Regions from separate parts of the Streptomyces sp. NPDC057428 genome, predicted to be linked through region 1. Evidence: riboswitches for the same ligand, from Rfam matches in the RefSeq annotation. Region 1 holds a riboswitch; each other region holds the start of a gene.
What was found. A riboswitch is a leader RNA that binds a small molecule or an ion and turns the genes downstream of it on or off. The one in region 1 is predicted to bind thiamine pyrophosphate.
Positions count from the first base shown of each region.

Region 1 (11,208 bases):
CGCGGTGGTCCTCCTCCTCCTCGGCGTCCGCGGCGCGGCCGGGCTCCCCGACGAGGTGCCCGAGTCCCGGGGCGGGCTGCCACCGGCCGCGTGAGTGGGCTGTCGGCGGCACCCTCTAAAGTCAGTGACATGGCACGAATTGCGGTGATCGGCGCCGGGACGGGCGCGATGGCGGCGGCCGCCCGGCTCTCCGTGGCAGGCCACCGGGTGACGGTGTACGAGCGCTCCGGGACATACGGCGGCTCGGTCGGCCGTCATGCCCGCGACGGCTTCGTCTTCGACACCGGACCCGGGCTCCTCCACCTCCCCGCCGTCTACCGCGACCTGTTCGTCAAGACGGGCAAGGAGCCCCTGGAGCAGTGCGTCTCGCTCCGTCAGGTCGACCCGGCGAGCCGTCACATCTTCGCGGACGGCACGACGGTGTCGCTCCCCAATGCCTCCAGGGCCGGCGTCGTCGGGGCGCTCGACCGGGCGCTCGGTGAGGGCGCCGGTGCCCGCTGGGGCGAGTTCCTGGACCGGGCGGGCACGGCGTGGAACCGCTCGCGCAGACCCCTGCTGGAGGAGCCGCTGCCCGAGGACCGCCAGGTGCTGGAGCGCGATCCCTACCCCTCGGTGCGCCGGCGCAGGCTGCTCCGGCCGGCCCTGGAGGCCGCCACCGTGGCCGAGGTCGGCGCGTGGGAACTGGGCGACCCCCGGCTTTCGGCCCTGCTCGACGGATACGCCCTGTCCTACGGCCTCGACCCGCGCCGCGCGCCGGCCGCGGCCGCCCTCCTGCCCTACATGGAGGAGACGTTCGGCAGCTGGTACGTCGCCGGGGGCATGCGGGCGCTGGCCGACGCGGTGTACGCGCGGTGCCTGGCGCGCAGGGTGGAGTTCGTCTTCGGTGCCGAGGCGGTCCGGGTGACCGAGAAGGACGGCCGGGCCGCGGGCATCGAGCTGGCGGACGGCACGAGCGTGGAAGCCGATCACGTCGTCCTGGGCGCGTGGCCCGGTCCCGGCCTCCTCCCGGCAGGAGCAGAGAGCAGGGCCGAGGTCCGGGGGACGGCGGCACCCGGGCGTTTCGTCGTGCTGCTGTCGCTGCGCGGCGCGCGCGAGGCGGGTGCCGCGCACCGGACCGTGGTGCACGGCGGGGACCCCGGGGCGGAGCGGGACGCCCTGTTCGGCGGGCGGACGGCTGATCGGCCGACGGTGACCGTGCTGCGTCCCGACGACCCGGCCACCCGCCCGGACGAGGAGCACGAGGCGGTGACGCTGACCGCGACGGTGGCCCCCCAGGGCCCGGTCGACTGGACGGACAAGGCGTTGCGCGAGCGCTTCGCGCAGTCGGTGACCGACCGGGCCGCCGAGGCCGTACCCGGCCTGCGCGAGCGGATACTCCACGCCGAGGTGCGCACCCCCGCCGAGACCGCCGCCGAGACCGGTGCAGCGGGCGGTTCGGTGCCGGCTCCGGCCCTGGCCGGGGCCGGGGGGGCGTACCTGCACGCCGGGAACCGCACGTCGCTGCCTGGCCTGTATCTGGCGGGCGGCTGGTCGCACCCGGGCGGCGGGCTGGCCCACGCCGGGATGTCGGGCGCCCTGGTCGCCGGACTCGTGGTGGAGGGCGACGACTTCCGCGGCTCCCGGTGAGGAGCCGCGGTCGTCCCTGAGAGGCGGCGCAAGGCCCGTGCCGGCGCCCGGTCAGTAGCGGTACTGCTCGTTCTGACCGGTGTCGTAGCCGTTTCCGTAGGGATCTGCCTCCGGCGGGAGCGGCGGGTACTGATCGCTCTCGCGCTGCTGCGGGACCCAGACGCCTCCGGGCGGTGTGTCGGTGGAGTACTGGTCGGCGGGCTGGTGCGGGCCCGTGGCCTGGGACGGGTCGTAGCCGTGGCCCTGGCTGTCGTACCCGGTGTTGTCGTACCCGGCGTACTGCCCGGTGGCGTCGGTGGCGCCCGTTCCGGCGTACGGGTCGGAGTGGGCGGGGTAACCCGCCCCGTCCGGGCCGTAGTCGTAGTGCCCCGTGTACGTGCCCTGTGCCTGGTAGGTGTCCTGTGGCTGGTAGGTGTCCTGGCCGGAGTACGCGCCTTGGTCCTGGTAGGCGTCCTGGCCTGGGTAGCCGCCGCTCCCGTCACCGTAGGAGTTTTGGCCGGCCTGCTGCCCGTAGCCGTTGTAGGGGTCGTACGCGGCGTACTGCGGCTGCTGTTCACCGCCGGCCGGGGCCGGGTCGGTGTAGATGCCGTACTGCCCGGTGTCGTCCGGCATCGGCTCCGGTTCGTAGACCGCGGACGGCGCCTGCGCCTCCGGGGAAGGGGAGGCTCCCTCGTACTCCAGTTCGGAGACTTCGAGTACCGGCTTCTGGGCGGACGCTCCGGCCCCGCGGCGACGGCGGCTCTCACCCGGACTGCCGCCGAGGGCCCATCCGGTGGAGAAACCGCGCCTGAACGAGAGCGTCACATACGTCTGCCCCGTGGCGAAGGTGATCGCCCCGAGGGCGATCACCAGCACAGAGGGGATCAGCACGCCGAGGACCACGCCGAGGAAGCCGCAGAAGGCCAGCAGCCGCCAGCGGAGCCGTGCCTTGTACTGCAGCAGCACCTCGCCCAGCAGCCACAGCGCCACTATGCCGAATGCGATGTAGAGGACCGTCCAGCCCACGCCCGCCCCCTCCTACGGCCACCGCCCCGGTCGGTGGCGGGTACGGCCGGTCACGACTGCTTGTGCAGTCCGAGATTCTCGTAGATCTCGAGTGTCGCCGTCGAATTGTTGAGCGTGATGAAGTGCAGCCCCGGGACACCCTCGGAGAGCAGTTTCGCGCAGAACTCCGTGGCGAACTCGATGCCAATGGAGCGTACAGCGGCCGGGTCGTCCTTCGCGGCGAGGATCCGCTCTTTCAGCGGGGAGGGCAGGGACGCGTTGCTGAGCTGGGCGAACCGCTCGAGCTGTTTGACGCTGGTGAGGGGCATCACCTCGGGAATGACCGGGGTGTCGCAACCCGCGGCGACCACGCGATCACGCATCTGGAGGTAACTCTCCGGATGGAAGAACATCTGGGTGATCGCGTAATCGGCACCGGCGCGGCACTTGTCCACGAAATGACCGATGTCGGAGTCCCAGTCGGCCGACCGCGGATGCATTTCGGGAAAAGCCGCGACGCCGACGCAGAAATCACCGGCCTCCTTGATGAGCCGGACCAGATCGGCGGCGTACCGCACACCCTGCGGGTGCTCGACCCACTCGCCCATGGGGTCGCCGGGCGGGTCTCCGCGCACGGCGAGGATGTTCCGGATTCCGGCGTCGGCGTACTGTCCGACCATGTTGCGCAGCTCGGCGACGGAGTGGTCGACGGCGGTGAGGTGCGCCACCGGGGTGAGCGTGGAGTCCGCGGCGATCTGCTGGGTGGCGCGCACCGTCCCGGCACGCGTGGATCCTCCTGCTCCGTAGGTCACGGAGACGAAGCTCGGTCCGACGGCCTCGACGCGCCGCAGGGCGTTCCAGAGGTTCCGTTCGCCCTTCTCGGTCTTGGGCGCCCAGAACTCGAACGAATACGACGTCTCACCGGAGGCGAGCAGCTCACGCACGGTGCGCGCGTGATCCGTCCTGGTGGAAGGTGTGCCGAGAGCCATACTGGGAGGTTAACCAGGGCCGGGCGCTCCCCCAACCGGAGCGAGCGAATTGACCGGAATGAGGCGGCTTTTGTCCACCCCTCGGACACCGCTCTCTGACACCTCTCCGGGACACCTCCGGCGGACTCCCGACCGAGGCAGGTCGAGGGCCGGAGCACCGACCCGCCCGGACGTTCGCACGGCCGCACGGGCCACGAGGGAGGGAGCCGGGCTCAGAGAGCGTGGGCCCGTACGCGCCGGGCCAGGGTCTCGGCGGCCGCGGCCGGATCCTCGGCCTCGGTGATCGCGCGTACGACGACGACGCGGCGGGCGCCGGCGTCGAGGACCTCGTCGAGATTGCCCGCGTCGATGCCGCCGATGGCGAACCACGGCCGGGCCGTACCGAGCGAGGCGGTGTAGCACACGAGGCCGAGGCCGGGGGCGTGACGTCCGGGCTTGGTGGGGGTGGGCCAGCACGGCCCGGTGCAGAAGTAGTCGACTCCCGCCTCGGCGACGGCGGCGTCGACCTCGGACTGGGCGTGGGTGGAGCGGCCGATCACGACGTCGTCGCCGATCACGGCGCGGGCGGCGGGCACCGGGAGGTCTCCCTGCCCGAGGTGCAGCACGTCGGCGCCTATGGCGTGGGCGACGTCGGCCCGGTCGTTCACCGCGAGGAGTGCGCCGTGGCGCTTGCAGGCGTCGGCGAGCACCTCGAGGTGTTCGAGCTCCTCGGCCGCCTCCATGCCCTTGTCGCGCAGCTGGACGACGTCCACGCCGCCGGCCAGTACGGCGTCGATGAACTCGGGGAGGTCACCCTGGCGTTTGCGGGCGTCCGTGCACAGGTAGAGCCGGGCGTCGGAGAGCCTGTCGCGCAGCGTGGACATGATGAGTTCCCCCCGGGTGGTGCGTCGATGAATCACTGTAGGCCGGTGGACCGCCGAACGGCGGGGTGCGGGCCGCGTGTGCCACGGCCCGCACCCCGCTACGGTCGTCCGGTCAGACGGCGAGCGCCTGGGCCCGGCGCTTCACCTCCGTACCGCGATTCTCGCTCAGGGCCTGCGCGGGTGTTCCGGGCAGGGTCGGGTCGGGGGTGAAGAGCCACTCCAGCATCTCTTCGTCGTTGTAGCCGTCGTCCCTCAGGAGCGTCAGGGTCCCTGCGAGCCCCTTGACCACCTTGTCGCCGTCGATGAAGGCGGCAGGCACCTGCAGCGTCCGGTTCTCACCACGTCGTACGGCGATGAGCTGGCCATCCCTGACCAGCTGCCGTACGCGCGTCACCTGGACATCGAGCATTTCCGCGATGTCAGGAAGGTGGAGCCAGGCGGGGACGAGAGCATCGATCTTTGCGTCAATCTCGGTCACAGGGACAAGCGTGCCATCTCGCACCGGCAGCCGGTACCCGGGCCGACCGTACGGGGCTGTCACGGCCCCGGGAGCACCGTCGATTTCAGCGGTACGGAGGAATCGGCCGCCCGCGCCGGATCGATCCGCGCCCCCGCTTCGACCAGCTTGCGGCCCTGGGCCAGGTCGCGCGGCCTGTTGACGGCCAGCACGGCGACCAGGACTCCCCGCCGCAGCCAGCAGACCGTCCAGGACGGTTCCGCGGGGTCACCGCGCCAGAGCAGCGTCTCGGCACCCGCGTGGTGGCCGGCGTACTGCACGAAGCGCCCGAACTGCTCGGACCAGAAGTAGGGCACCGGGTCGTACGTCGCGCTCGCGCCGCCCGCGAGCGCGGCGGCGACCGTCCTCGGGCCCTGGAGCGCGTTGTCCCAGTGGTGGACCAGCAGGCGTTCGCCGTAGCGGGCGGAAGGAAAGGACGCGCAGTCGCCCACCGCGTAGACGCCGGGCAGCGAGGTGCGCAGCGAGCTGTCGGTGGTGACCGAGCCGTCCGGGCCCAGCGCGATGCCCGAACCGGCGAGCCACGCGGTGGCGGGCCGGGCCCCGATTCCGACGACCACCGCCCCGGCGGAGACCGTCCGGCCGTCCGTGAGGCGGACGGTGCCCGGTTCGACGTTCGCGACCCGGGTGCCCGTGAGGAGGCGGGCTCCGCTCTCGGCGTACCAGGCGGCCATGGGGGCCGCGACCTCGGCGGGCATCGTGCCGGCGAGGGGGCGGTCGGCGGCCTCGACGACGGTGACCTCGCATCCCGCGGCGCGGGCCGCGGTGGTGAACTCGGCGCCGATCCAGCCCGCTCCGACGACGACCACGTCGTGCTGACGCTCCAGGACGGGGCGCAGCCGTGCCGCGTCATCGACGGTGCGCAGCAGATGGACGCCGGGCACGCCCTCGGAGCCGGGCAGCACGACCGGTTCCGCACCGGTGGCGACGACCAGCACGTCGTAGGCGACCGGCCCTTCCTCGGTGTCCAGCTCGTGGGCCCCCGCGCGCAGGCCGGTCACGTCGAGCCCGAGGCGCAGGGTGATGTCCAGCTCCTCGAAATCGACGTCGAAGGCGGAGTCCTCGGCCTTGCCGAGCAGCACCGCCTTGGACAGGGGCGGCCGGTCGTACGGCTGGTGCGGTTCGGCCCCGACCAGGGTGACCGGGCCGGCGAAACCCTGCTCGCGCAGGGCCACGGCCGTCTGCACGCCCGCCATGCCCGCTCCCACGATCACGACCCCGTGCGGCCGGGGTCCTCCTGCCGGGTCCTGCGTCTGCTCGCTCACAGGTCCACCCTAATCACGTGACATGGCGTCAGCTCACGGCCTCTTCCGCTCGCTCGTCCCGCCGCCTCCGGTCACTTCCGGTTCTCGTCCGAGGGGACGCGGGCCGCCGGGCGGATGCTCCACCGGGTGAACGGGCCACGGGGCGCCGCTCCCTACTGCTCGGAGGCCGCGGGGACTAGGCTGGCCGCCGTAAGGCACTCGCGGGAGTCCGGGCGTACCGGGCTGAGAGGGAGGCTGACCGGCCTCCGACCGTACGAACCTGATCCGGGTCATGCCGGCGAAGGGAGGGGCTGGACGCCCATGCGTATCTCCGCAGACAGTTCCGACGTCCTGGTCGTCGGAGGCGGCGTCATCGGTCTGGTGACCGCCTGGCGGGCCGCCCAGCGCGGTCTGGGCACCACGCTCGCCGACCCCCAACCGGGCGGCGGGGCGGCACAGGTCGCGGCCGGGATGCTCGCCGCCGTCACCGAACTGCACTACGGCGAGCAGATGCTGCTCGGCCTCAACCTCGCCTCGGCGGCCCGCTATCCGGAGTTCGTGGCCGAACTGGAGGAGGCGAGCGGCCGGACCACGGGATTCCGGGCCTGCGGCACCCTGTCCGTCGCACTGGACTCCGACGACCGGGCCCATCTGCGGGAGCTGCACGCGCTGCAGCAGCGCTCGGGGCTGCGGTCCGAGTGGCTCAGCGGGCGCGAGTGCCGGCGGCTGGAGCCGATGCTCGCGCCGGGCGTACGCGGCGGGCTGCGGGTCGACGGCGACCACCAGGTGGACCCAAGGCGCCTCGCGTCCGCTCTGGTCACGGCGTGCGAGCGGGCAGGGGTGACCTTCCGGCGCACCTGGGTCGAGCGCCTGCGCGTCACGCACGGCCGGGCCACGGGGGCGGTCCTGCGGGACGGTACGGAGCTGACGGCCGGCCAGGTGGTCCTGGCCGGGGGAAGCCTCAGCGGCCGCCTGGCGGGGATACCCGAGGCTGCCCTGCCGCCCGTACGCCCGGTCAAGGGGCAGGTGCTGCGGCTGACCGTCCCGGCCGCGTACGCCCCCTTCCTCAGCAGGACCGTACGGGCCGTCGTGCGCGGCAGCCACGTCTATCTCGTCCCGCGTGCCGACGGCGAGCTGGTGGTCGGCGCGACCACCGAGGAACTGGGCTGGGACACCACGGTCACCGCGGGCGGGGTCTACGAACTGCTGCGTGACGCACATGATTTGGTGCCTGGTATCACCGAGTTGCCGCTGACCGAGACGCGTGCGGGCCTGCGGCCCGCCTCCCCCGACAACGCCCCGCTGCTGGGCCCGACGGCGCTGCCCGGCCTGCTTCTCGCGACCGGGCACCACCGCAACGGGGTGCTGCTGACCCCCGTCACGGGCGAGGTGATGGCCCACGCGCTGTCGACCGGCGAACTGCCCGAGGTGGCCCGCCCCTTCTCCCCGTCCCGCTTTCCACCGGCCTCCCGGCCCCACTCACCGAGGTGCGCGGCAGCCTCCACCCGCCTTGGAACCGCCCCCGCGCAGCAGGAGCAGTCCGTATGACACAGCCCGTGCCAGCCACCGTCCCCGTGTCCGTATCCGTATCCGTATCCGTATCCGTGAACGGGGAACGTCGCACCCTTCCCGCCGGCACCGCCCTGGACACCCTCGTCGCAGCGCTGACCGCGGCTCCCTCCGGTGTGGCCGCCGCGGTCAACGAGGCCGTGGTCCCACGCGGTCAGTGGTCCGCCACCGCGCTCGCCGAAGGTGACCGCGTCGAGATACTCACCGCGGTCCAGGGAGGCTGACCGTGTCCGACGACCTCTTCACCCTCGGCTCCACCCCCTTCACCTCGCGGCTGATCATGGGGACCGGCGGGGCCCCCAGCCTCGACGTGCTGGAGCGCTCGCTGATCGCGTCCGGCACCGAACTCACCACCGTGGCGATGCGGCGGCTCGACCCGACGGTGGGCGGTTCGGTGCTCTCGGTCCTGGAGCGCCTCTCCGTGCGGGTCCTGCCGAACACCGCGGGCTGCTTCACCGCGGGCGAGGCCGTGCTGACCGCGCGGCTGGCCCGGGAGGCCCTCGGCACCGACTGGATCAAGCTGGAGGTCGTGGCGGACGAGCGGACGCTGCTGCCCGACCCGGTCGAACTGCTGGACGCCGCGGAGACCCTGGTCGACGACGGCTTCACGGTCCTGCCCTACACGAACGACGATCCGGTGCTGGCCCGCAGGCTGGAGGACGTGGGCTGCGCGGCGGTCATGCCGCTCGGCTCCCCCATCGGCTCCGGGCTCGGCATCCGCAACCCGCACAACTTCCAGCTGATCGTCGAGCAGGCCGGGGTCCCGGTGATCCTGGACGCCGGAGCCGGGACCGCCTCGGACGCGGCGCTGGCGATGGAGCTGGGCTGTGCCGCTGTGATGCTCGCCTCGGCGGTGACCCGGGCACAGGAGCCGGAGCTGATGGCCGCGGCGATGCGGCACGCGGTGGAGGGCGGACGGCTGGCGTACCGGGCAGGACGCATCCCCCGCCGCCATTTCGCCGAGGCGTCGTCGCCCGGGGAGGGCAGGGCGGTGCTGGATCCGGAGCGCCCGGCCTTCTGAGTTCCGGGCACCGGCGGCGGCCTCCTGGTCACAGCACGTGCATACCCCTGTCACGGCTCGGCACCGGATCGGCCTCCGGGGCCTCCGGGCCCGCCCGTCGTGTCCGTCGCAGCTCGTAGACTCGCTCCGTGGACACAACCCTCCAGGACCCCCTCGTCGGGCAGCTGCTCGACGGCCGCTACCGCATCGACGCGCGCATCGCCGTCGGCGGCATGGCCACGGTCTACCGGGCCGTGGACACCCGGCTCGACCGGGTGCTCGCCCTCAAGGTGATGCACCCGGCGCTGGCGACCGACGTCTCCTTCGTCGAGCGCTTCATCCGCGAGGCGAAGTCGGTGGCCCTGCTCGCGCACCCCAACGTGGTGGCGGTCTTCGACCAGGGAGCCCAGGGCGCGTACGTCTACCTGGCCATGGAGTACGTCGCCGGGTGCACCCTGCGCGACGTGCTGCGCGAGCGCGGCGCCCTGCAGCCCCGGGCCGCTCTGGACATCCTGGAGCCGGTCCTGGCCGCGCTCGGCGCCGCGCACCGCGCGGGCTTCGTGCACCGGGACATGAAGCCGGAGAACGTCCTGATCGGCGACGACGGTCGGGTCAAGGTGGCGGACTTCGGGCTGGTACGCGCCGTCGGAACCGCCACGGACACCACCGGCTCCCTGCTGGGCACGGTCTCCTACCTCGCCCCGGAGCAGATCGAGCAGGGCACCGCCGACACCCGGTCCGACGTGTACGCCTGCGGTGTGGTGCTCTACGAGATGCTGACCGGCGGCAAGCCCCACTCCGGGGACAACGCCGCCCAGGTCATCTACCAGCACCTCAACGAGGACGTCCCGGCTCCGTCAACGGTCGTCCCCGGCCTCGCCGCCGGGCTGGACCGGCTGGTGGCGGCCGCAACCGCGCGCAACCCCGAGCTGCGCCCGCACGACGCGGTCGCGATGCTCGCCGAGTCCCGCGCGGAGCGGAGCGCGCTCACCGAGGACCAGCTGGACGCGGTGCCGCCGCAGGCCATCGCGGAGGTGCGCGACGGCGCCGGTGACCGTACGAGCGTGATCCCGCGGGTGATCCCCGCGGACCAGGGCACCGCGCATCACACCAGCCGGCTGGAGATGCCGCCGCTGCCCCCGGAGCGGACGGGCCGGCGTGCCCGCATCGCCGGGGGCGGCCGGCGCGGTGCGGTCGTCGCCCTCGTCGCCGTGCTGCTGGTCCTGGGGGCCGGTGCCGGTGTCTGGTACATCAACTCGGGGCAGTTCACCCGGGTCCCCTCCCTCCTGGGGCAGACCCAGAGCGTGGCGGAGCGGCGGCTCTCGGACGAGGGCCTCGACGTGAAGGGGGTCCGGCGCGCCTACAGCGACACGGTGGAGCGCGGCACTGTGATCAGCAGCGATCCCGGCTCGGGTGAGCGGATCCGGGGCAACGACGCGGTCGGGCTGGTGATCTCGCGCGGCCCGGAGATCGTGAAGGTTCCCGACGTCGAGGGCCTCGCACTCGCCGACGCGCGGCGCGAGCTGAAGAAGACGGGGCTCGCCCCCGGCATGGTGACCCGGGAGTTCAGCGAGGAGATCGCCCGGGGCGAGGTGATCCGCACGGACCCGGAGATCGGTGCCGAGCGCCATCCCGACTCGGCGGTAGCCCTGGTCGTCAGCAAGGGGAGCCCGGTCGACGTGCCCGATCTGACGGGCCTCGGCGTCGATGAGGCGAAGACCGCACTCAAGGACGCGGGCCTCAAGGCCGAGGTGCTGCCCGGCCGGGTCGACTCCCCCGAGGAACAGGGCGCTGTCGCCAGACAGTCACCCGGGAGCGGCGCCGAGGCCGCCGAGGGCGACACCGTGAAGCTGACCGTCTCCAAGGGCCCGCGGATGCTCGACGTCCCCGATGTCACGGGGAAGGACGTCGACGAGGCCCGGACCACGCTGGAGAAGGCGGGCTTCGAGGTCGAGGTCGACCGGCCGTTCCTCTCGTTCAGCGACACGGTCGCCCGTCAGTCGACCGAGGGCGGGCAGCAGGCTCCCGAGGGCTCCACCATCACCATCAGGACCAAGGGCCTGTAGAACCGAGAGGGGCCGACAGCACATGCGCAACCCGATCGGCGGCCACGTCCCCGTGGCCGGCGGACTGTCCAGGGTCGGCCTCGGCTACGCCCGCGAGCTGGCGGCCGAGACCGTACAGGTCTTCGTCGCCAATCCGCGCGGCTGGGCGACGCCGCCCGGAAACCCCGCGCAGGACGAACTGTTCCGTGCGCAGTGCGCGGCGGAGTCGGTCCCCGCCTACGTCCATGCCCCGTATCTGATCAACTTCGGATCGCACACCGAGGCGACCGTCGAGCGGTCGGTCGTGTCCCTGCGGCACTCGCTGCGCCGGGCCAGGGACATCGGCGCACTGGGCGTGGTGGTGCACACCGGGT
Region 1 covers NZ_JBHVCT010000035.1:1,372-12,579, forward strand. Annotated here, with positions in the region: partial or broken gene ACFU5K_RS16130 (DUF4126 domain-containing protein) at 1-67, shown strand, start outside; gene ACFU5K_RS16135 (phytoene desaturase family protein) at 130-1,626, shown strand; gene ACFU5K_RS16140 (hypothetical protein) at 1,678-2,631, opposite strand; gene metF (methylenetetrahydrofolate reductase [NAD(P)H]) at 2,682-3,599, opposite strand; gene thiE (thiamine phosphate synthase) at 3,812-4,462, opposite strand; gene ACFU5K_RS16155 (Rv2175c family DNA-binding protein) at 4,575-4,940, opposite strand; gene ACFU5K_RS16160 (NAD(P)/FAD-dependent oxidoreductase) at 5,000-6,241, opposite strand; TPP riboswitch at 6,432-6,544, shown strand; gene thiO (glycine oxidase ThiO) at 6,542-7,768, shown strand; gene thiS (sulfur carrier protein ThiS) at 7,765-8,013, shown strand; gene ACFU5K_RS16175 (thiazole synthase) at 8,016-8,810, shown strand; gene pknB (Stk1 family PASTA domain-containing Ser/Thr kinase) at 8,939-10,855, shown strand; gene ACFU5K_RS16185 (deoxyribonuclease IV) at 10,878-11,208, shown strand, end outside.

Region 2 (11,208 bases), on a different contig from region 1:
TCCGCCTGGTTCCCGCCACCCGCGCGCAGCACCGACAGCTTCCAGCCGGGCGCAGGCGGCGGCAGGACGCGGGCCGCCCGGGCGGCCGAGGCCTCGCGCTCCTCCAGCTCGGCGATGGTCCGATCGGTTCGGCCGAGCTGATAGGCCTGCCACTCGCGCACGATCCGGAGGCGGTCCAGACGGGAAAGGTTATCGGACACGTATTCGATTCTATGCCCCCATGTTCCACCCTGCGCACTTCTTCCCCGTCGTGCGATCGGTCACTGTCTCCGGGCCGCACCGTGCTGTCGCGGCCCGTCCGAGGCCCGCCGGCGCCCGCTGCGCGGCCTCCGGCCCGCTGACGGCCTCTACTACCACGGCGTGTCTGCGACACTGGGTGAACCATGCCTAAGCCCGGAGAACTCACGTTTGTCGCGCCCCGCGGAGCCAAGCTGCCGCCGCGGCACCTCGCCGACCTCACACCCGACGAGCGCAAGGAAGCAGTCGCCGCGACCGGCGAGAAGGGCTTCCGTGCCAAGCAGCTGTCGCAGCACTACTTCACGCGGTTCACGCACGACCCGGCGGAGTGGACCAACATCCCGGCCGGTTCGCGGGACAAGCTCGCCGAGGCGATGTTCCCCGACCTGATGTCGGTGGTCCGCCACATCAGCTGCGACGACGACACCACCCGCAAGACGCTCTGGAAGCTGCACGACGGGACGCTCGTCGAGTCCGTCCTCATGCGGTATCCGGACCGGGTGACCATGTGCATCTCGTCGCAGGCCGGGTGCGGCATGAACTGCCCCTTCTGCGCGACCGGGCAGGCCGGTCTCGACCGGAACCTGTCGACCGCCGAGATCGTGCACCAGATCGTGGACGGCATGCGCGCGCTGCGCGACGGCGAGGTCCCGGGCGGACCGGCACGGCTGTCCAACATCGTGTTCATGGGCATGGGTGAGCCGCTGGCCAACTACAAGCGCGTGGTCGGGGCGATCCGGCGGCTGACGGACCCGGAGCCCGACGGCCTCGGGCTCTCGCAGCGCGGGATCACGGTGTCCACGGTCGGGCTGGTCCCCGCGATGCTGCGCTTCGCCGACGAGGGCTTCAAGTGCCGCCTCGCGGTGTCCCTGCACGCCCCGGACGACGAGCTGCGCGACACCCTCGTACCCGTGAACACCCGCTGGAAGGTACGCGAAGTCCTGGACGCCGCGTGGGAGTACGCGGAGAAGTCCGGCCGCCGCATCTCCATCGAGTACGCGCTGATCCGCGACATCAACGACCAGGCCTGGCGCGGTGACCGGCTGGGACGGCTGCTCAAGGGCAAGCGGGTCCACGTCAACCTCATCCCGTTGAACCCGACGCCGGGCTCCAAGTGGACCGCTTCGCGGCCCGAGGACGAGAAGGCGTTCGTGGAGGCCATCGCGGCTCACGGCGTGCCGGTCACCGTTCGGGACACCCGCGGCCAGGAGATCGACGGGGCCTGCGGGCAGCTGGCGGCCTCCGAGCGCTGAGAGAGACCGGCCGGGTCCGGCGGTGCCGGCCCGGTCCGCTCCGTCCGCCCGGTCCCGATCGTCCCGCCGGTGTAGCCTGGTTCGCGAATCAACTTCATATTCCGACAGGGGAGCGCCACAGCGCTGAGAGTGCGGCACCGAGGACAGGTCGGCCGCAGACCCTCTGAACCTCGCCCGGGTCATTCCGGGTAGGAAGTTCGGACCTTACTCAAGCTGTTGCGCCCTGCCCGCTCGCCGAGCGGGTGGGGCCGCGTCTCTTCCTGGTCATCTCCAGGAGGAATCACATGAACACCACCACGAAGTACGCGGCGACGGCACTCGCCGCCGCGCTCGGCGTGTCCGTGCTCGCGGGCTGCGGGAGTGACGACGACGGCGCTGCGGGAGCCGGGGGTTCCAAGACCGTCACGCTGGTCAGCCACGACTCCTTCAACGCCTCGGACACCGTCCTGAAGGCGTTCACGAAGGAGACCGGCTACAAGGTCAAGGTACTCAAGAGCGGTGACGCCGGAGCAGCGCTCAACCAGGAGATCCTGACCAAGGGGTCCCCGCGCGGCGACGTGTTCTTCGGCGCCGACAACACGCTGCTCTCCCGGGCCCTCGACAACGGCCTTTTCACACCGTACGAGGCGAAGGGCCTCGAACGCGTCGCGGCCGACACGCAGCTGGACGGCGACAAGCACCGGGTCACGCCCGTCGACACCGGCGACATCTGCGTCAACTACGACAAGAAGTACTTCGCCGACAGGAAGCTCGACCCGCCGCAGTCCTTCGACGACCTGCTGAAGCCCGAGTACAAGAACCTCCTCGTCACCGAGAACGCCGCGACCTCGTCGCCGGGTCTCGGCTTCCTCCTCGGCACCGTCGCCGCCCACGGCGAGACCGGCTACCAGGACTACTGGAAGCAGCTGAAGAGCAACGGCGTCAAGGTCGTCGACGGCTGGGAGCAGGCGTACAACGAGGAGTTCTCCGGCTCGGCCGGCGGGAAGAAGGCCAAGGCGGACCGGCCGCTCGTCGTCTCCTACGCCTCCAGCCCGCCCGTCGAGGTGCTGTACGCCGATCCGCAGCCTGCCGTGGCCCCCACCGGCGTCGCCACCGGTACGTGCTTCCGCCAGATCGAGTTCGCCGGCCTGTTGAACGGCGCGAAGAACGAGGCGGGCGGCAAGGCGCTGCTGGACTTCCTCATCAGCAAGCGGTTCCAGGAGGACATGCCGCTGAACATGTTCGTGAACCCGGTGGCGAAGGACGCGAAGCTGCCGGAGCTCTTCACGAAGTTCGGCGCCACCGTGGACAAGCCGGCGAGCGTGGCCCCGGAGAAGATCGCCAAGAACCGTGAGCAGTGGGTCCAGTCATGGTCCTCGCTCGTCGTAAGGTAGCCGCGCCTCCCGCGTGGCGGGGCAACGCGGTGCGGTTCGGGCTGATGGCCATGCCCGTCGCGTTCTTCGCGCTGTTCTTCGCCTACCCGGTCGCCGCGATCGTCGGCCGGGGGCTGAAGGCGGACGGCGTCTGGCAGTTCGGCCGGATCGGCACGGTGCTGAGCCGGCCCGCCATCCTGGACGTCCTCTGGTTCACGACCTGGCAGGCTCTCGCCTCGACGGCGCTGACCCTGCTGATCGCGCTGCCCGGCGCGTACGTCTTCGCCCGCTTCGACTTCCCGGGCAAGCAACTGCTTCGCGCCGTGGTGACGGTGCCGTTCGTCCTGCCGACCGTCGTGGTCGGCACGGCGTTCCTGGCACTGCTGGGGCGCGGGGGGTTCCTCGACGAGCTCTGGGGCGTACGGCTCGACACCACGGTGTGGGCGATCCTGCTCGCCCACGTGTTCTTCAACTACGCCGTCGTCGTACGGACAGTGGGCGGACTCTGGTCCCAGCTCGACCCCCGCCAGGAGGAGGCCGCCCGGGTGCTCGGGGCGGGACGTCTCGCCGCCTGGCGACGGGTGACCCTGCCCGCGCTGGCGCCCGCCGTGGCCGCCGCCGCGCTGATGGTCTTCCTCTTCACCTTCACCTCCTTCGGCGTCGTCCAGATCCTCGGCGGTCCGGCCTACTCCACCCTGGAGGTGGAGATCTACCGGCAGACCGCGCAGCTGCTCGATCTCCCGACGGCCGCCGTGCTCACCCTGGTGCAGTTCGCCGCGGTCGGCGGAATCCTCGCCGTCCACGCCCGGACCGTGCGCCGCAGGGAGACGGCGCTGAAGCTGGTCGACCCGGCGCAGACGTCCCGGCCTCCTCGCGGAGCGGGGCAGCGGGCCCTGCTGGGTGGTGTGCTGCTCAGCGTGCTTCTGCTCGTCCTGCTGCCGCTCGGCGTGCTGGTGGAACGCTCCCTGGACACCTCCGGCGGCTACGGATTCGCCTTCTACCGCGCGCTGCAGTCCGCCGACGCGAGCGGCTCGACCTTCCTCGTGCCGCCCCTCGACGCCATCGGGAACTCCCTGCGTTACGCGCTGGTGGCGACCGTCATCGCCCTCCTGATCGGTGGCCTCGCCGCCGCCGCACTGACCAGGCGGCGCGCGGGACGGCTGGTACGGGGCTTCGACGCACTGCTGATGCTGCCGCTCGGGGTGTCGGCGGTCACCGTCGGCTTCGGCTTCCTGATCACCCTTGACCGGCCGCCACTGGACCTGCGTACCTCCTGGATCCTGGTCCCGCTCGCCCAGGCACTGGTGGGCGTCCCCTTCGTCGTACGCATCATGCTGCCCGTCCTTCGCGCGGTGGACGACCGGCTGCGTGAGGCCGCGGCCGTGCTCGGTGCCTCGCCGCTGCGTGCGTGGCGCGAGGTCGACCTGCCCCTGATACGGCGGGCGGTGCTCGTGGCCGCGGGCTTCGCGTTCGCCGTGTCGCTCGGGGAGTTCGGCGCCACCGTGTTCATCGCCCGCCCGGACAACCCCACGCTGCCGGTCGCGGTGGCCAGGCTTCTGGGGCGCTCGGGCGAGCTCAACTACGGCCAGGCGATGGCCCTCAGCACGATCCTGATGCTCGTCTGCGCGGCCTCCCTGCTCGTGCTCGAACGAATCCGTACCGACCGATCCGGGGAGTTCTGAAGATGCTGGAAGTGGATTCGGCCACGGTCCGGTTCGGTGGACGGACCGCGCTCGACGCCGTGGACCTGGAGGTCGCCGACCACGAGATCGTCTGCGTGCTGGGGCCGAGCGGCAGCGGGAAGTCGACGCTGCTGCGAGCCGTGGCCGGGCTGCAGCCCCTGGACGCGGGGCGTGTGTTCCTGGACGGCGCCGACCAGGCCCCGCTGCCCGTCCACCGGCGTGGGCTCGGGCTGATGTTCCAGGACCACCAGCTGTTCCCGCACCGGGACGTCGGCGCGAACGTCGAGTTCGGGCTGCGGATGCACGGCGTCCCCCGCGCCGAGCGCGAGCGCAGGGCCGGGGAACTCCTGGACCTGGTCGGCCTGCCAGGCGCGGACCGCCGGGCCGTCGCCGCCTTGTCCGGCGGCGAGCAGCAGCGGGTGGCCCTCGCCCGGGCGCTGGCTCCCCGCCCCAGACTGCTGATGCTCGACGAGCCGCTGGGCCAGCTGGACCGCAGCCTGCGCGAACGCCTCGTCGTCGAACTGCGCGCCCTCTTCGGCCGGCTGGGCACCACGGTGCTCGCCGTCACCCACGACCAAGGCGAGGCCTTCGCCCTCGCCGACCGGGTCGTGGTCATGCGCGAGGGCGGGATCGCCCAGGAAGGCACCCCGCTGGAGGTCTGGCAGCGCCCCGCGTCCCCCTTCGTGGCCCGCTTCCTGGGCTTCGACAACCTGGTGGACGCGACGGTCACGGGTACGGCGGCCGACACCGTCTGGGGCAAGGTCCCGGTGCCCGAGGGATCACCCCAGGGCCGGTGCGAGCTGCTGGTCCGGCCCGGCGGGATCCGGCTCGGCGCACCGCGGGACGGCCTGCGCTGCACGGCGGGCGTACGCACCTTCCGGGGCCATCACGTCAGCGTCGTCCTGCACCCCGGAGAGGGGCCCGCCCTGGAGGCCGAGTGCTCCCTGCGGGACACCCCGGAAGAAGGGGCCGTGGTGGGAGTGACGTTCGACCCGGCCGAGACGGTGGTCCTGCCCGTGGCCGGATAGCGCGGCGCGTGGGCCGGCCACGCGGATACGGGCCGGGTACGTGGCATGACCGGCTGGCGGCCCGTCCCGGGCCGTGGTCCCCTGGTCGCACGGCCGTCCGGAAGGGGCAGGGACCATGACGCAGTCCGAGCGCGAGGGGATCGACATCACCCGGGTCGTCCAGGCGCCGCGGGACAGGGTCTTCGAGGCATGGACCGTCCCCGAGCACTTTGCCGTCTGGTACGGGGGCGACGCGCACGTGCCGCTGGACCAGGTGTCTATGGACGTGACCCCGGGCGGCTCGTGGAGCCTGGTCATCGTGGTCCCCGGGGTGGAGATGCCGTTCCACGGTGTGTACAAGGAGGTGTCCGCCCCGAAGCGGCTCGTCTTCACGCTGAAGGACAGCAGCGCGCCGGCGGAAGCCGAGGGCGAGACCGTCACGGTCACCCTCACCGAGAAGAGCGGAGGGACCACCGAGATGGTCTTCCGGCAGCGAGGGGGCAACCTCACCCCCGAGCAGTACGCCGCGGCCGAGGACGGCTGGGAAGCCTTCTTCGACGCCCTGGACGCGAAGCTCGCCGCCGCCCGCTGACGGCGTCCCGGCCGGGCGCCTGCCGGGGATCACCCCGCAGTGGCGCCGTCGGTCAGCCGGGCCAGCGCACCGGCGGCCTCGTCGACGGAGTCGACGAGCGCGATGCGCGATTCCATCGGCCGGTCCGCCGCCAGGGCCCGCAGCAGCGGCCAGGCGGGCAGCCTCTCCGTCCAGTGCGCGCGGTTCACCAGCACCATGGGCGTGGGCGCCGACCGGGACTCGTAGTAGTTCGGTGTCGCGTTGTCGAAGATCTCCTGCACCGTTCCGGCGGCGCCGGGCAGGAAGATCACGCCGGCGTTCGAGCGGGCCAGCAGGCCGTCCTCGCGCACGGCGTTCGCGAAGTACTTGGCGATGTGGTCCGCGAAGGCGTTCGGCGGCTCGTGGCCGTAGAACCAGGTGGGTACCGCGACCGACGAACCGCCGTCGGGCCAGCGCTCGCGGACGGCGAACGCCGCCGAGGCCCAGTCGGTGACCGAGGGGCTGAACGAAGGTGCGGCGGTGAGGAGTTCGCACGCCTTGAGCAGCATCGCGTCGGAGTGCGGGGCGGCGTAGGCGCCGAGGTTGGCAGCCTCCATGGCGCCAGGGCCGCCGCCCGTCGCCACGGTCAGCCCGCTGCGGGCCAGCTCCCGGCCGAGCAGGGCGGCGCCGTGGTACTCGGCGGAGCCGCGTGCCATCGCGTGCCCGCCCATGACGCCGACCACCCGGGCGCCGGCGAGGTGTTCGTCCAGCGCGTCGGAGACGGCGTCGTCGTGGAGGGCCCGCAGCATCGACGCGAAGACGTCGCCGTTCGACCTGGTCAGCTGGAACCAGCTGTACGCCCTGGCGTCCGGCGTCGACGCGTAACCGCCCTCTGCCAGGCCCTCGTAGAGCGCGTCCGGGGTGTAGAGCAGCCCGCGGTAGGGGTCGAAGGGCAGACCGGGCACCGGGGGAAAGACGAAGGCCCCGTCCGCCCGTATCTTCGCCTCCGCGCGCGGCGCGATACGGCAGCCGAGGAACACCGCGCCGCGCGTGTCCGTCGTGAGCAGCGCGTCGCCCCGCTCCGTCAGGTCGACGGACTGGACACGGTGCCCGGCCAGGGCTCCGGCCGCGACCGCCCGGTCGAACGCGGCGAGCGCCTCGATCTCGATGCCGGGTGCGTACGTACTCTCGTCCGAATTTTCCACGTGGCCATGCTACGTACGGCGACGGCGGAGGACGTCACTCCGTCAGAGGAAGTGCCGCCAGCTCCGCGATCGCCCAGGTCAGCGGGGTGAAGACGGCGAGCAGCACCAGCGCCCGCAGGGCGGCGGCACTGCGGAGCGCGGAGGCGGAGGCGCCGAGCCGCAGCAGGGTCCCGGCCGCACGGGTGCGGGCCTGCCTGGCCTCCAGTGCCGAGGTCAGGAGGGTCGCGGTGGTGCAGCCGACGACGAGGATCGCACCGAGCGCGGTGAGCGGTCCGATGGGCCGCGGCCCGCCGGTGTAAAGCACCGAGGCGGCGAACACCCCGGACACCACCGCGCAGAGGACGCCCAGCGGGCGGCCGATCCGGGTCGCCTCGTCCATCAGGACCCGGCCCGCCAGCAGCCGTACGGCCCCGGGGCGCACGGCCTGGAGCAGCCGCCCGCACAGATGGGTGAGACCGGGGCCCGCCATGGCCAGGCCGACCGCCGTGAGGACCCAGCCCGCCAGCACGGCCGCAGGAGTGGAGTCGAGCCGGCCGGGCAGCGGGAAGGGGCTGCCGGCCGAGCCCCGGCTCGCGTAGGCCTCGACCGCGAGACCGGCCGCGGTGAGTGCCACGCCCCACGGCAGGCCCGTCGGCGCGGCCGAGGGCGCGAGCTCCTCCTCGGCCTCCTGGGCCTCCGACGGCGCGACCGGCCTGGCGCGTACCGCGAGCCCGCCCGCCGCCGACGAGGCCAGGGGAGCCAGGGCCAGCAGCATGACGACCGCGGCGAGCGGCAGAGAGGTGCCCGCGCCCAGGAAATCGGCGGCCCCGCCGTCGAACGGCAGTCCCGTGAGGTCCCCGCGCAGATGCAGGAAGAAGAGCAGTGCCACCGCCGATCCCAGCGTCGTGGACACGGCGGTGGAGACCGCCGCCAGCGCCGCCAGGCGGACCGGGCCGAGACCCGCGGCGAAGAGCCCGGGGCGCGGTCGGGTGCTCGGATCGGTACGTGCCACGGCGACGGCGAACTGCACCGTCGCGGCCAGCGGTACGGCGCACCACAGCAGCCGCATGACGGAGCTCGCCGCGTCCGCCGGGTGCCCGGAGGCGTATCCGAGGGTGCACAGGAGCAGGAATCCGACCCCGGCCGACGCGGCGGCGAGGATCAGACGCCGCATCAGGACCAGGGGGTGCGATCCTCGGGTCAGACGGAGAGCGAGCACGCCGAGCGGCCTTCCGGGTCGGACGCGGCGGGCAGGGCGGGTGTGGTGACGCGGCGGCCGTCCAGCAGTGCGACCACGCGGTCGGCGAGGGAGGCGACCTCCGAGTCGTGGGTGGCGAGGACGACGGTGATGCCGTGCGACCGTGCCGCCGTGGTCAGGGTGCGCAGGAGCTGTGCGCGTTCGGCGCGGTGCAGGGACGCCGTCGGCTCATCGGCGAAGATCACCGAAGGTGAGGCCGTCAACGCGCGGGCCACCGAGATCCGCTGGCGCTGCGACTGGAGCAGCGCGTGCGGACGCGTCTTGGCGAGGGGGCCGATGTCCAGCCGCTCCAGCCACTCGGCGGCCGCCTTCTTCGCGGCCCGGTGCGAAACGCCCCGCAGCAGCAGGGGGAGGGCGGCGTTCTCCCAGGTGGTCAGTTCGGGGACGAGCTGCGGTTCGGCGCCGATCCAGCCGAAGCGCTCGCGGCGCAACTGCTCGCGCACCCTGGGGCCCATGGTGTGCACGGGGGTGCTGTTGAACCACACCTCGCCCTGCTCGGGCACCAACTGGCCGGACAGGCAGTGCAGCAGGGTGGTCTTCCCGCTCCCGCGCGGGCCGGTGACCGCGAGGATCTCACCGTCACGGACCCCGACGGACACACCGGACAGCCCCGGGGAGCCGTTGTGGGAGTGGTGCAGGGAACGTCCCCAGATCACGTCGTTGTCGGGCGGGGCCACCATGGCGTACACCTCGGTTCGGATCAGATTTCCCGTTCCCTCGTACGGGGGAACGAAGGCAAGGCCGATCGGTTACTCGGCACGCTAGGCAGCCGGACCGGGGTGTCGGGACAGCACACGGCCCGGATGCGCCCCTTCTCACTCGAACGGGTGCATTCGGGCCGTGTAGACCGTATGAAATGACTTTCGGGGCGGGTGTTCTCCGGTGGGGCCGGAGCGTCGGTCAGAGCTTCGCCCACGCCTCCGTGAGGACATTGCGCAGAATGCCCTCGATCTCGTCGAAGGTCGACCGGTCGGAGATCAGCGGCGGCGCGAGCTGGACGACCGGGTCGCCCCGGTCGTCGGCCCGGCAGTAGAGGCCGTTCTCGTACAGCGCCTTGGAGAGGAAGCCGTACAGGACGCGCTCGGTCTCCTCGTCGGTGAACGTCTCCTTGGTGGCCTTGTCCTTCACCAGCTCGATGCCGTAGAAGAATCCGTTGCCCCGGACGTCCCCGACGATGGGCAGGTCGTGCAGCTTCTGCAGCGTCGTCAGGAACGCGTTCTCGTTGTCCAGGACGTGCTGGTTCAGGTTCTCGCGCTCGAAGATGTCGAGGTTGGCGAGACCGACCGCGGCGGAGACCGGGTGGCCGCCGAACGTGTAACCGTGCAGGAAGGTGTTGTCGCCCCGGTAGAACGGCTCTGCCAGGCGGTCCGAGATGATGCAGGCGCCGATGGGGGAGTAGCCCGAGGTCATGCCCTTGGCACAGGTGATCATGTCCGGGACGTAGCCGAACTTGTCGCAGGCGAACATCGTGCCGAGGCGGCCGAAGGCGCAGATGACCTCGTCGGAGACGAGCAGCACGTCGTGCCGGTCGCAGATCTCCCGCACCCGCTGGAAGTAGCCGGGCGGGGGCGGGAAGCAGCCGCCGGCGTTCTGCACGGGCTCCAGGAAGACCGCGGCGACGGTGTCGGGGCCCTCGAAGAGGATCTCCTGCTCTATCTGGTCGGCGGCCCAGCGGCCGAAGGCCTCCGGGTCGTCGCCGAAGAGCGGCGCACGGTAGATGTTGGTGTTCGCCACCTTGCGCGCGCCGGGCACCAGCGGCTCGAAGGGGGCCTTGAGGGCGGGGAGCCCGGTGATGGACAGGGCGCCCTGCGGGGTGCCGTGGTAGGCGACCGCGCGCGAGATGACCTTGTACTTGGTCGGCTTGCCCTGGAGCTTGAAGTACTGCTTGGCCAGCTTCCAGGCGGTCTCGACCGCCTCGCCGCCGCCGGTGGTGAAGAAGACCTTGTTGAGGTCGCCGGGGGCGTGGTGGGCGAGCCGTTCAGCCAGCTCGACGGCCTTGGGGTGGGCGTAGGACCACACCGGGAAGAAGGCCAGTTCCTGGGCCTGCTTGTACGCCGTCTCGGCGAGCTCGTGGCGGCCGTGTCCGGCGTTGACCACGAAGAGGCCGGAGAGGCCGTCGATGTAGCGCTTGCCCTTGTCGTCGTAGATGTAGGTGCCCTCGCCACGCACGATGGTGGGGACGGGCGCGCTCTCGTAGTCCGACATGCGGGTGAAGTGCATCCACAGGTGGTCGTACGCGGTACGGCTGAGGTCCTTGCTCACGGCTATCGGGTTCCCCACATATAGGTCTGCTTCTTGAGCTTGAGGTAGACGAAGCTTTCGGTGGAGCGCACCCCGGGTATGGCCCGGACGCGTTTGTTGATCGTCTCCAGCAGGTGGTCGTCGTCCTCGCAGACGATCTCCACCACCAGGTCGAAGGAGCCCGCGGTCATCACCACGTACTCGCACTCGGCCATGGCCGACAGGGCTTCGGCCACCGGGTCGAGGTCGCCCTCGACGTTGATGCCCACCATCGCCTGACGCCGCAGGCCCACGGTGAGCGGGTCCGTGACGGCGACGATCTGCATCACGCCCTGGTCGAGCAGCTTCTGGACACGCTGTCGTACGGCTGCCTCGGAGAGGCCCACGGCCTTGCCGATCGCGGCGTAGGGACGGCGTCCGTCCTCCTGGAGCTGCTCGATGATC
Region 2 covers NZ_JBHVCT010000093.1:12,226-23,433, reverse strand. Annotated here, with positions in the region: gene ACFU5K_RS26650 (DUF6233 domain-containing protein) at 1-200, opposite strand, end outside; gene rlmN (23S rRNA (adenine(2503)-C(2))-methyltransferase RlmN) at 384-1,490, shown strand; TPP riboswitch at 1,587-1,703, shown strand; gene ACFU5K_RS26640 (thiamine ABC transporter substrate binding subunit) at 1,775-2,863, shown strand; gene ACFU5K_RS26635 (ABC transporter permease) at 2,908-4,524, shown strand; gene ACFU5K_RS26630 (ABC transporter ATP-binding protein) at 4,527-5,552, shown strand; gene ACFU5K_RS26625 (SRPBCC domain-containing protein) at 5,668-6,123, shown strand; gene ACFU5K_RS26620 (LOG family protein) at 6,153-7,286, opposite strand; gene ACFU5K_RS26615 (hypothetical protein) at 7,321-8,484, opposite strand; gene ACFU5K_RS26610 (ABC transporter ATP-binding protein) at 8,466-9,203, opposite strand; gene ACFU5K_RS26605 (aspartate aminotransferase family protein) at 9,424-10,803, opposite strand; gene ACFU5K_RS26600 (Lrp/AsnC family transcriptional regulator) at 10,788-11,208, opposite strand, start outside.
Region 2: it holds a riboswitch for thiamine pyrophosphate, as region 1 does, so the genes downstream of both, ACFU5K_RS26640 (thiamine ABC transporter substrate binding subunit) here and thiO (glycine oxidase ThiO) in region 1, are expected to answer to the same signal.

Region 3 (7,032 bases), on a different contig from region 1:
CGGCACGGGCTTGGGCTTGGGCAGTGCGCCAGGCTCGGCGTACGTCGCGGAGCGCGCCGAGGGTGGTGGAGTAGGCGCGGGATTTAGTGGAGAAGTGGCCGCGGAAGCCGAGCATGTGGGCCCATTTCCAGAGCTTGAGTTCGGCGAGTTCCGGCAGGTGACCCAGGATCCAGGCGGTGCGGATCATCTGGCGTACGTGGCGCTGGACGCGCTGATCGGCGAAGGGTTCAGCCTGGCCGGTGCCGTCGCAGTCGGTGCACAGGTCGCGGAAGCCGTCCGGACCACTCGTGTAGCCGCGTCCCGAGCAGGGATGGCAGACAAGCGAGCGGTCGACGGTGCCGGACCGGAAGCGGAACTGCTCACCGCACGGGTGAACGTGACGGCCCCCAGCGAGGTGGCGCAGTACGCGAAAGCCTTCCGTGAGTTCACACGGCTCGCAGTGTACGGAGCGGAGGCCCGTGCGCTGATCACCGATGCCATCACCTCATTGGAGTGATCGGTGTGGAACCTTGTGGAACTTCTGCGCATGGAGACGCCGCTCGTCTCTAGCGTTTTGTCCTACGACGAAACGAGGGGGTCGAGGCCATGAAGAACCCCACCCATCCCGGTCCGCCGGTCGAACGGCCGCTGAGACTCGTCACGGACCCGCCACCGGTGCCGGGGTGCGATGTGTGCAACGCGCTGGCCAAGGCGCGGGACACGGCGCGGTCCGCAGGAGACATGTCGAAGGTCTCGGACATGAACGTCGAGATCAGGGAGCACCCGCACGGCACCAGGCCGAGGCGGTCATGACCACTCTGGAGAAGTAGCACGGTGCCCCGGAGGTGAAGGAGGTCACCACGGCGCCGGCCGAGGGCGACGACATCGAGCAGACCGTGGCGGTGATGGGCGGCACCGACTGGGAACGGTGGATCACGTTCCTGGCCGACCGGTCCCTGCTCGCCGACGGCTTCGCCACCGTCGCCCTGTCCTACATCGGCTCGCCGCTCACCGCGGCGATCTACCGGCAGGGCACCATCGGCGCCGCAAAGTCCCATCTGGAAGCCACCGCACGCACGTTGGACGAGCGCCTCGGCAAGACCCTGGGCGGTCGGGCCGTGACCTCGGTCAACGCCGTTGCCGTCACCCAGTCCTCCACCGCCATCCCCGGAATCGCCTTGTACGTCGGGCTGCTGCGTGGCGTCCTCGGCGATGCCATGGTGGCCCCGATCGGTCAACTGGTGGAGCTGTGGGATCAGCTGACCGGCGCCCGCCCTCTCGACCTCGACGACGAGGGCCGGGTCCGCCTCGACACCTGGGAACTCGACCCCGCCGTGCAGAACGCCGTCGCCGAACGCTGGAGCACCGCCGCCAGCGAAACCATCACCGAACTCGCCGAACTCGACTGGTTCAGCGACGAAGTCCGCCGCCTCTACGGCTTCTCTGTCCCCGGCATCGACTACACCGCCGCCATCGAAACCGACGTCCCCTGGCCCACTCTCACCATCTGACCCGCGCCACGAACGCCCCCGATCGCGTCGTAAAACGGGCACTATCTGTATCCCATCAGCAGGTTTACTTGACAGCCCTAGGTAACGATCGCCGACTGCGTCCATACCACGAGCAGAGCGCAGCGGAACGGGTCTCAGCGTCCCCACGTATGCAGGGGGACGCTGAGATGTCAGAAGATCAGTCTGCAATTGGCAGGTACACGCGATGGCCTGCCTCTGCGAACTCCTTCGACTTGGCGAGCATCCCCGCTTGAGCTTCAGCGTCGCTGGTCACAGCGAGATCCGGGGCGAATTGTTCTGTGATGCTTCTACTAATCTTCATCGAGCAGAACTTCGGCCCGCACATGGAGCAGAAGTGGGCGGTCTTCGCCGGCTCGGCCGGCAGCGTCTCGTCGTGGAACTCCCGTGCGGTGTCGGGGTCGAGAGCCAGGTTGAACTGGTCCTCCCAGCGGAACTCGAACCGGGCGTCCGACAGTGCGTCGTCCCACTCCTGGGCACCCGGATGCCCCTTGGCCAGGTCCGCCGCGTGGGCCGCGATCCTGTAGGTGATGACACCGGTCTTCACGTCGTCCCGGTTCGGAAGCCCCAGGTGCTCCTTGGGCGTGACGTAGCAGAGCATCGCCGTCCCCCACCACGCGATCATCGCCGCTCCGATGCCCGAGGTGATGTGGTCGTACGCCGGCGCCACATCGGTGGTCAGCGGGCCGAGCGTGTAGAACGGGGCCTCCTCGCAGATCTCCTGCTGGAGGTCGATGTTCTCTTTGATCTTGTGCATGGGGACGTGACCCGGACCCTCGATCATGGTCTGCACGCCGAACCGCTTCGCCACGGTGTTGAGTTCACCCAGCGTCCGGAGCTCCGCGAACTGCGCCTCGTCGTTGGCATCGGCGATGCAACCGGGCCGCAGGCCGTCACCGAGGGAGTACGTCACGTCGTACGCCGCGAGGATCTCGCAGAGGTCCTCGAAGTGCTCGTAGAGGAACGATTCCTTGTGGTGTGCCAGGCACCAGGCCGCCATGATCGAGCCACCGCGGGAGACGATGCCGGTCTTACGGCGGGCCGTCAGGGGAACGTACGGCAGGCGGACACCGGCGTGCACCGTCATGTAGTCGACGCCCTGCTCGGCCTGTTCGATGACCGTGTCCTTGTAGATCTCCCAGGTCAGTTCCTCAGCCCGGCCGTCCACCTTTTCGAGGGCCTGGTAGAGCGGGACGGTGCCGATCGGAACGGGGGAGTTGCGCAGGACCCATTCGCGGGTCGTGTGGATGTTGCGCCCGGTGGAGAGGTCCATGACCGTGTCGGCCCCCCACTTCGTGGCCCAGGTCATCTTGTCCACCTCCTCCTCGATGGAGGAGGTGACCGCGGAGTTGCCGATGTTCGCGTTGACCTTCACGAGGAACCGCTTGCCGATGATCATCGGCTCGATCTCCGGATGGTTGACGTTGGCCGGCAGTACGGCCCGGCCTGCCGCGATCTCGTCCCGCACGACCTCAGGGGCGACGTTCTCGCGGATCGCGACGTACTCCATCTCCGGAGTGATCTCACCCCGCCGCGCGTAGGCGAGTTGGGTGACAGGACTGCCGTCACGGCTCCGCCTGGGCTGTCGCGGGCGGCCGGGGAAGACCGCGTCGAGATTGCGCAGACCACCGCGTGGTGAGGTGTGCTTGAGCCCGTCGTCCTCGGGACGCGCGGGGCGGCCCGCGTACTCCTCGGTGTCGCCCCGCGCGATGATCCAGTTCTCGCGGAGGGGGGCGAGGCCGCGGCGGACGTCGGTTTCGGTGGTGGGGTCGGTGTACGGCCCGGACGTGTCGTACAGCGTCACGTCCTTGCCGTTGGTGAGGTGCACCTGACGGACCGGCACCCGGAGGTCCGGGCGTGAGCCCTGGACGTACCCTTTGTGCCAGCCGATGGACTTTCCGGCCTCGGTGTTCTCCGTTTTCTCGGCATTCTGCGCATGCTGCGCGTTCCGCTCCGAGGCAGGCTTGCGTGCGTCCGCTGTGGTCATGAGACCTACTCCCTACGCCGGCATTACCCGGTAACAGGTTCGGCGGTCGGCGCAGCTGTCCCGTACGGATATACGGAGGTCAGCGCCCTCTCAGCCCGGTGCTCCGAGCTCCCGCGTGTGCAAATGTGCCCCCACGCTAGCGGCCCGGCTGGCGTGCTGGCCAGAGGGCCTCCTCCGTTCTTGGGATGATCGGCGTGTGACGTCCCCCCGAAGCGCTCCCGAACCGCACGCCCCCGCGTCAGGCAGCACGCAGAGTCATGCCCACGGCCACACGCACAGCCACGGTCCCGCCGCGCCCGTCTCGAAGCACCTGCGGAAGGTCATCGCGGCTGTGGTGATCCCCTTCGCCACAGCTGTCCTGGTCGGCCTCGTCGCGTTCTGGCCGGGCGGAGCACCCGCCCACGAACGCACGGGTGTCGGCTTCGACCGGCAGACCCAGGAGGGCACGGTCGTCGAGGTCGTCAGGGTCGACTGCGCGGACGTCAACGCCTCGCAGGTGCCCCCGACCGGAGACACCTCCACGCCCTCGGGCAGGGAGGCGGTCGCCGGGCAGTCGGGGCAGTGCAGGAAAGCCACGGTCGAAGTGACGACCGGAGAGGACAGGGGCCGCAGGTTCGTCGAGATCATCCAGCCCGACGCCACCCGTCAACTTGAGGAGGGCCAGGGCGTTGTAGTGGCCTTCGCACCCGACGCGCCGCGCGATCTCCAGTACTCCGTGACGGACGTGGACCGTACGGTCCCCATGGCCCTGCTGGCGGGGATCTTCGCCCTCGCGGTGGTCGTGGTGGGGAGGCTGCGCGGCCTGATGGCGCTGATCGCGCTCGCCGTCTCGTTCGCGGTGCTGACGCTGTTCATCCTGCCGGCGATCCTGCAGGGCTCGAATCCGCTCGTCGTCGCCGTGATCGGGGCCAGCGCCATCATGCTGATCGCCCTCTACACCTGCCACGGCCTGACGGCCCGTACGTCGGTGGCCGTCATCGGCACCCTCATCTCGCTGATGCTGATCGGGCTGCTCGGTTCGCTCTTCATCGGCTGGGCGCACCTGTCCGGCAACACGGATGACAACACCGGCCTCATCCACGGCCTGTACCCGGGCATCGACATGAGCGGCCTGCTCTTGGCCGGTGTGATCATCGGTTCGCTCGGCGTGCTCGACGATGTGACCGTCACGCAGACATCCGCAGTGTGGGAACTGCACCAGGCGGACCCCACGATGGGCGTGCGCCAGCTCTACCGCGCGGGTATCAGGATCGGACGCGACCACATCGCCTCGGTCGTCAACACCCTCGTACTCGCCTATGCGGGCGCGGCCCTTCCCCTGCTCCTCCTCTTCTCGATCGCGCAGAGCAGTGTGGGCACCGTGGCCAACAGCGAACTGGTCGCAGAGGAGATCGTCCGGACGCTGGTCGGCTCGATCGGTCTGGTCGCCTCGGTGCCGGTGACGACGGTGCTCGCGGCCCTGGTGGTCTCCGCGGACCGCACGGAACTCGGCGCGGAGGCCGGAGCTCCGGCCTCCGCGCGGACCGGCAGGGGACGGCGCCGTAAGGTGTGATCCGGGGGCAGGGGACACGCGGCCCCCTGGCGGCCGGTGTTCGATGGCCCTGCCGGGCTTCTGCGCTCAGCCCGCGTTCTGTTCCTTCGCCAGGATGCGGCCCAGAGCCTCTTCCAGATTGCCGTCGAAGTCACTCAGCGTGTGCTCCTGTCCCAATGGCACCAGCTTGTCCGTCCGGTCGAGGAAGGCCACAAGAGGTGCCGTGCCGGCCCGGAAGAGTGCGCGGTCGGCGCCGACCTGCAACCGGATGTGTACGTCCGAGAGCCCTTCGGGCTCGGTGGGGCCGATGTGCACATCGCCGTCACCGCTGGGGCTGTTGAGACCGTCGAGCAGCAGCTCACGGCCGAAAGCCCAGGTGACGGGGGCGTCACCGGGCAGGTGGAAGGTCATCCGGATCGCATACGGATCGCTGACCTCGTACCGCAGCTCCACCGGAATACGGAAGGAAAGCTCCTCGGAGACGAGGAAGCTCATCATGACCTCTGCTTGAACCGACTCGCGCATCGTTCAACCCCGCAGTAGATGAATCTGGCCAGGAATGATCCCCCATGGCCCTATTGACGCCATCGTGGTGCACGCGCTAGCAGATCACAAGGAGTGATTTTTCAGATACTGATAGAGAACACGAACGAGCGCAAGAGCGCTGTCACTTCGCAGCGTAGTTGTTCGATTGCAGCGAGCAACCGTTCCTCTTCCTGTAGGGGGAGAGATACAGCCATCGCAGCCACGGCGGATCCGACGGTGATCGGGATGGCCGCGCACACCGTTCCGATGGCGTACTCCTGGCGCTCGACGACCGGTTCCGAACGCTTCATCGCCCTGAGCCGGGCCAGGAGCGTCTGACGGTCCCGTACCGAGTAACGCGTCAGCGGTCTGACGGGATACCGGTCGAGATGGTCCTCGCGCGCACGCTCGTCGAGCTGGCCCAGCAGGCACTGCCCGATCGCGTGGGCGTGACCGGCCTCACGAAACGCGACCCACTCCCGCACCGCGGGGGCGGAAGGCGAATCGGCCACCGCGATCATCTCGATCTCGCCCTCGCGGTACAGGGCGCAGTACACGGGGGCACCGATGACCTCCGCCCAGTGCGCGAGGGAGTCGACGATCACCCCAGGACGCGGGGTAGCGGGGCCGCCGCCCAGCCGCTCGGCGGCCGCGCCGAAGAGGAAGACGCCGTTCTCCCGGCGGAGGTAGCCCTCGTGGGTCAGGGTGCGCAGCAGGTGATAGGCGGTGGGGAGGGGAAGCCCGGCCTCCCTGGCGAGCTGCTTGGCCGGCGCCCCGTCCCGATGGGTGCCCACAGCCTCCATAAGTCGCAACGCCCGCTGAACCGAACCGATCAACGTCGGAACAGCGGTGCTCGATGCCGTGGTCACAGGTCGCCCCCAGGCATGGTGACGGGCCGTCAGCCCTCCCGTGGGGGCCGCCCCCACGGGCCCGCCGCGAAACTGGGGTCCTGAGACCGGACGGTCGCACAAACCACTGGGCAGGATGGTAACGAGCCGTCATTTCCCAGCTGGCGGCAGCGGTACGTCACTGTATCGGCACGACCCGCCACGGGAAGGTTTTCGTCCTGGACTTAGCTCCGCTGGGCTAACGCCCGAATCCATGGCCACCGGCCGCCCTCCGGCCAAGCCACCTGTCCGGCGACCGCCGGCCGCGCGAAGAACTCCCCTCCGGCCGCCGTGGACCTTCTACCAGTCGCTGCGCGAGGACGACGCCATGAACTTCCGTACGACGAAGATCAGGCCACCCACCAGGACGACGAAGACCAGCGCCTTGAACAGCAGACCGATGACGAATCCGATGACGCTGGCGATCAGGCCCCCGAACACGACGATCGCGATGAGAGGCACCGCGACCCACTTCACCCACCAGGGCATTCCCGCGAAAATCTCCCGCACCGCCATCGCCGCTACCTCGTCTCTGTGAGTTCCTGCCTCGATGCTAGAGGCGCGGGGGTGGACGACGGGGGGCCGGGAGCCCTT
Region 3 covers NZ_JBHVCT010000041.1:33,593-40,624, reverse strand. Annotated here, with positions in the region: partial or broken gene ACFU5K_RS17880 (replication initiator) at 1-343, opposite strand, end outside; partial or broken gene ACFU5K_RS17875 (transcriptional regulator) at 350-496, shown strand; gene ACFU5K_RS17870 (hypothetical protein) at 586-792, shown strand; partial or broken gene ACFU5K_RS17865 (enoyl-[acyl-carrier-protein] reductase FabV) at 813-1,490, shown strand; gene thiC (phosphomethylpyrimidine synthase ThiC) at 1,669-3,495, opposite strand; TPP riboswitch at 3,488-3,620, opposite strand; gene ACFU5K_RS17855 (YibE/F family protein) at 3,692-5,047, shown strand; gene ACFU5K_RS17850 (SsgA family sporulation/cell division regulator) at 5,114-5,551, opposite strand; gene ACFU5K_RS17845 (IclR family transcriptional regulator) at 5,653-6,420, opposite strand; gene ACFU5K_RS17840 (DUF5326 family protein) at 6,739-6,948, opposite strand.
Region 3: it holds a riboswitch for thiamine pyrophosphate, as region 1 does, so the genes downstream of both, thiC (phosphomethylpyrimidine synthase ThiC) here and thiO (glycine oxidase ThiO) in region 1, are expected to answer to the same signal.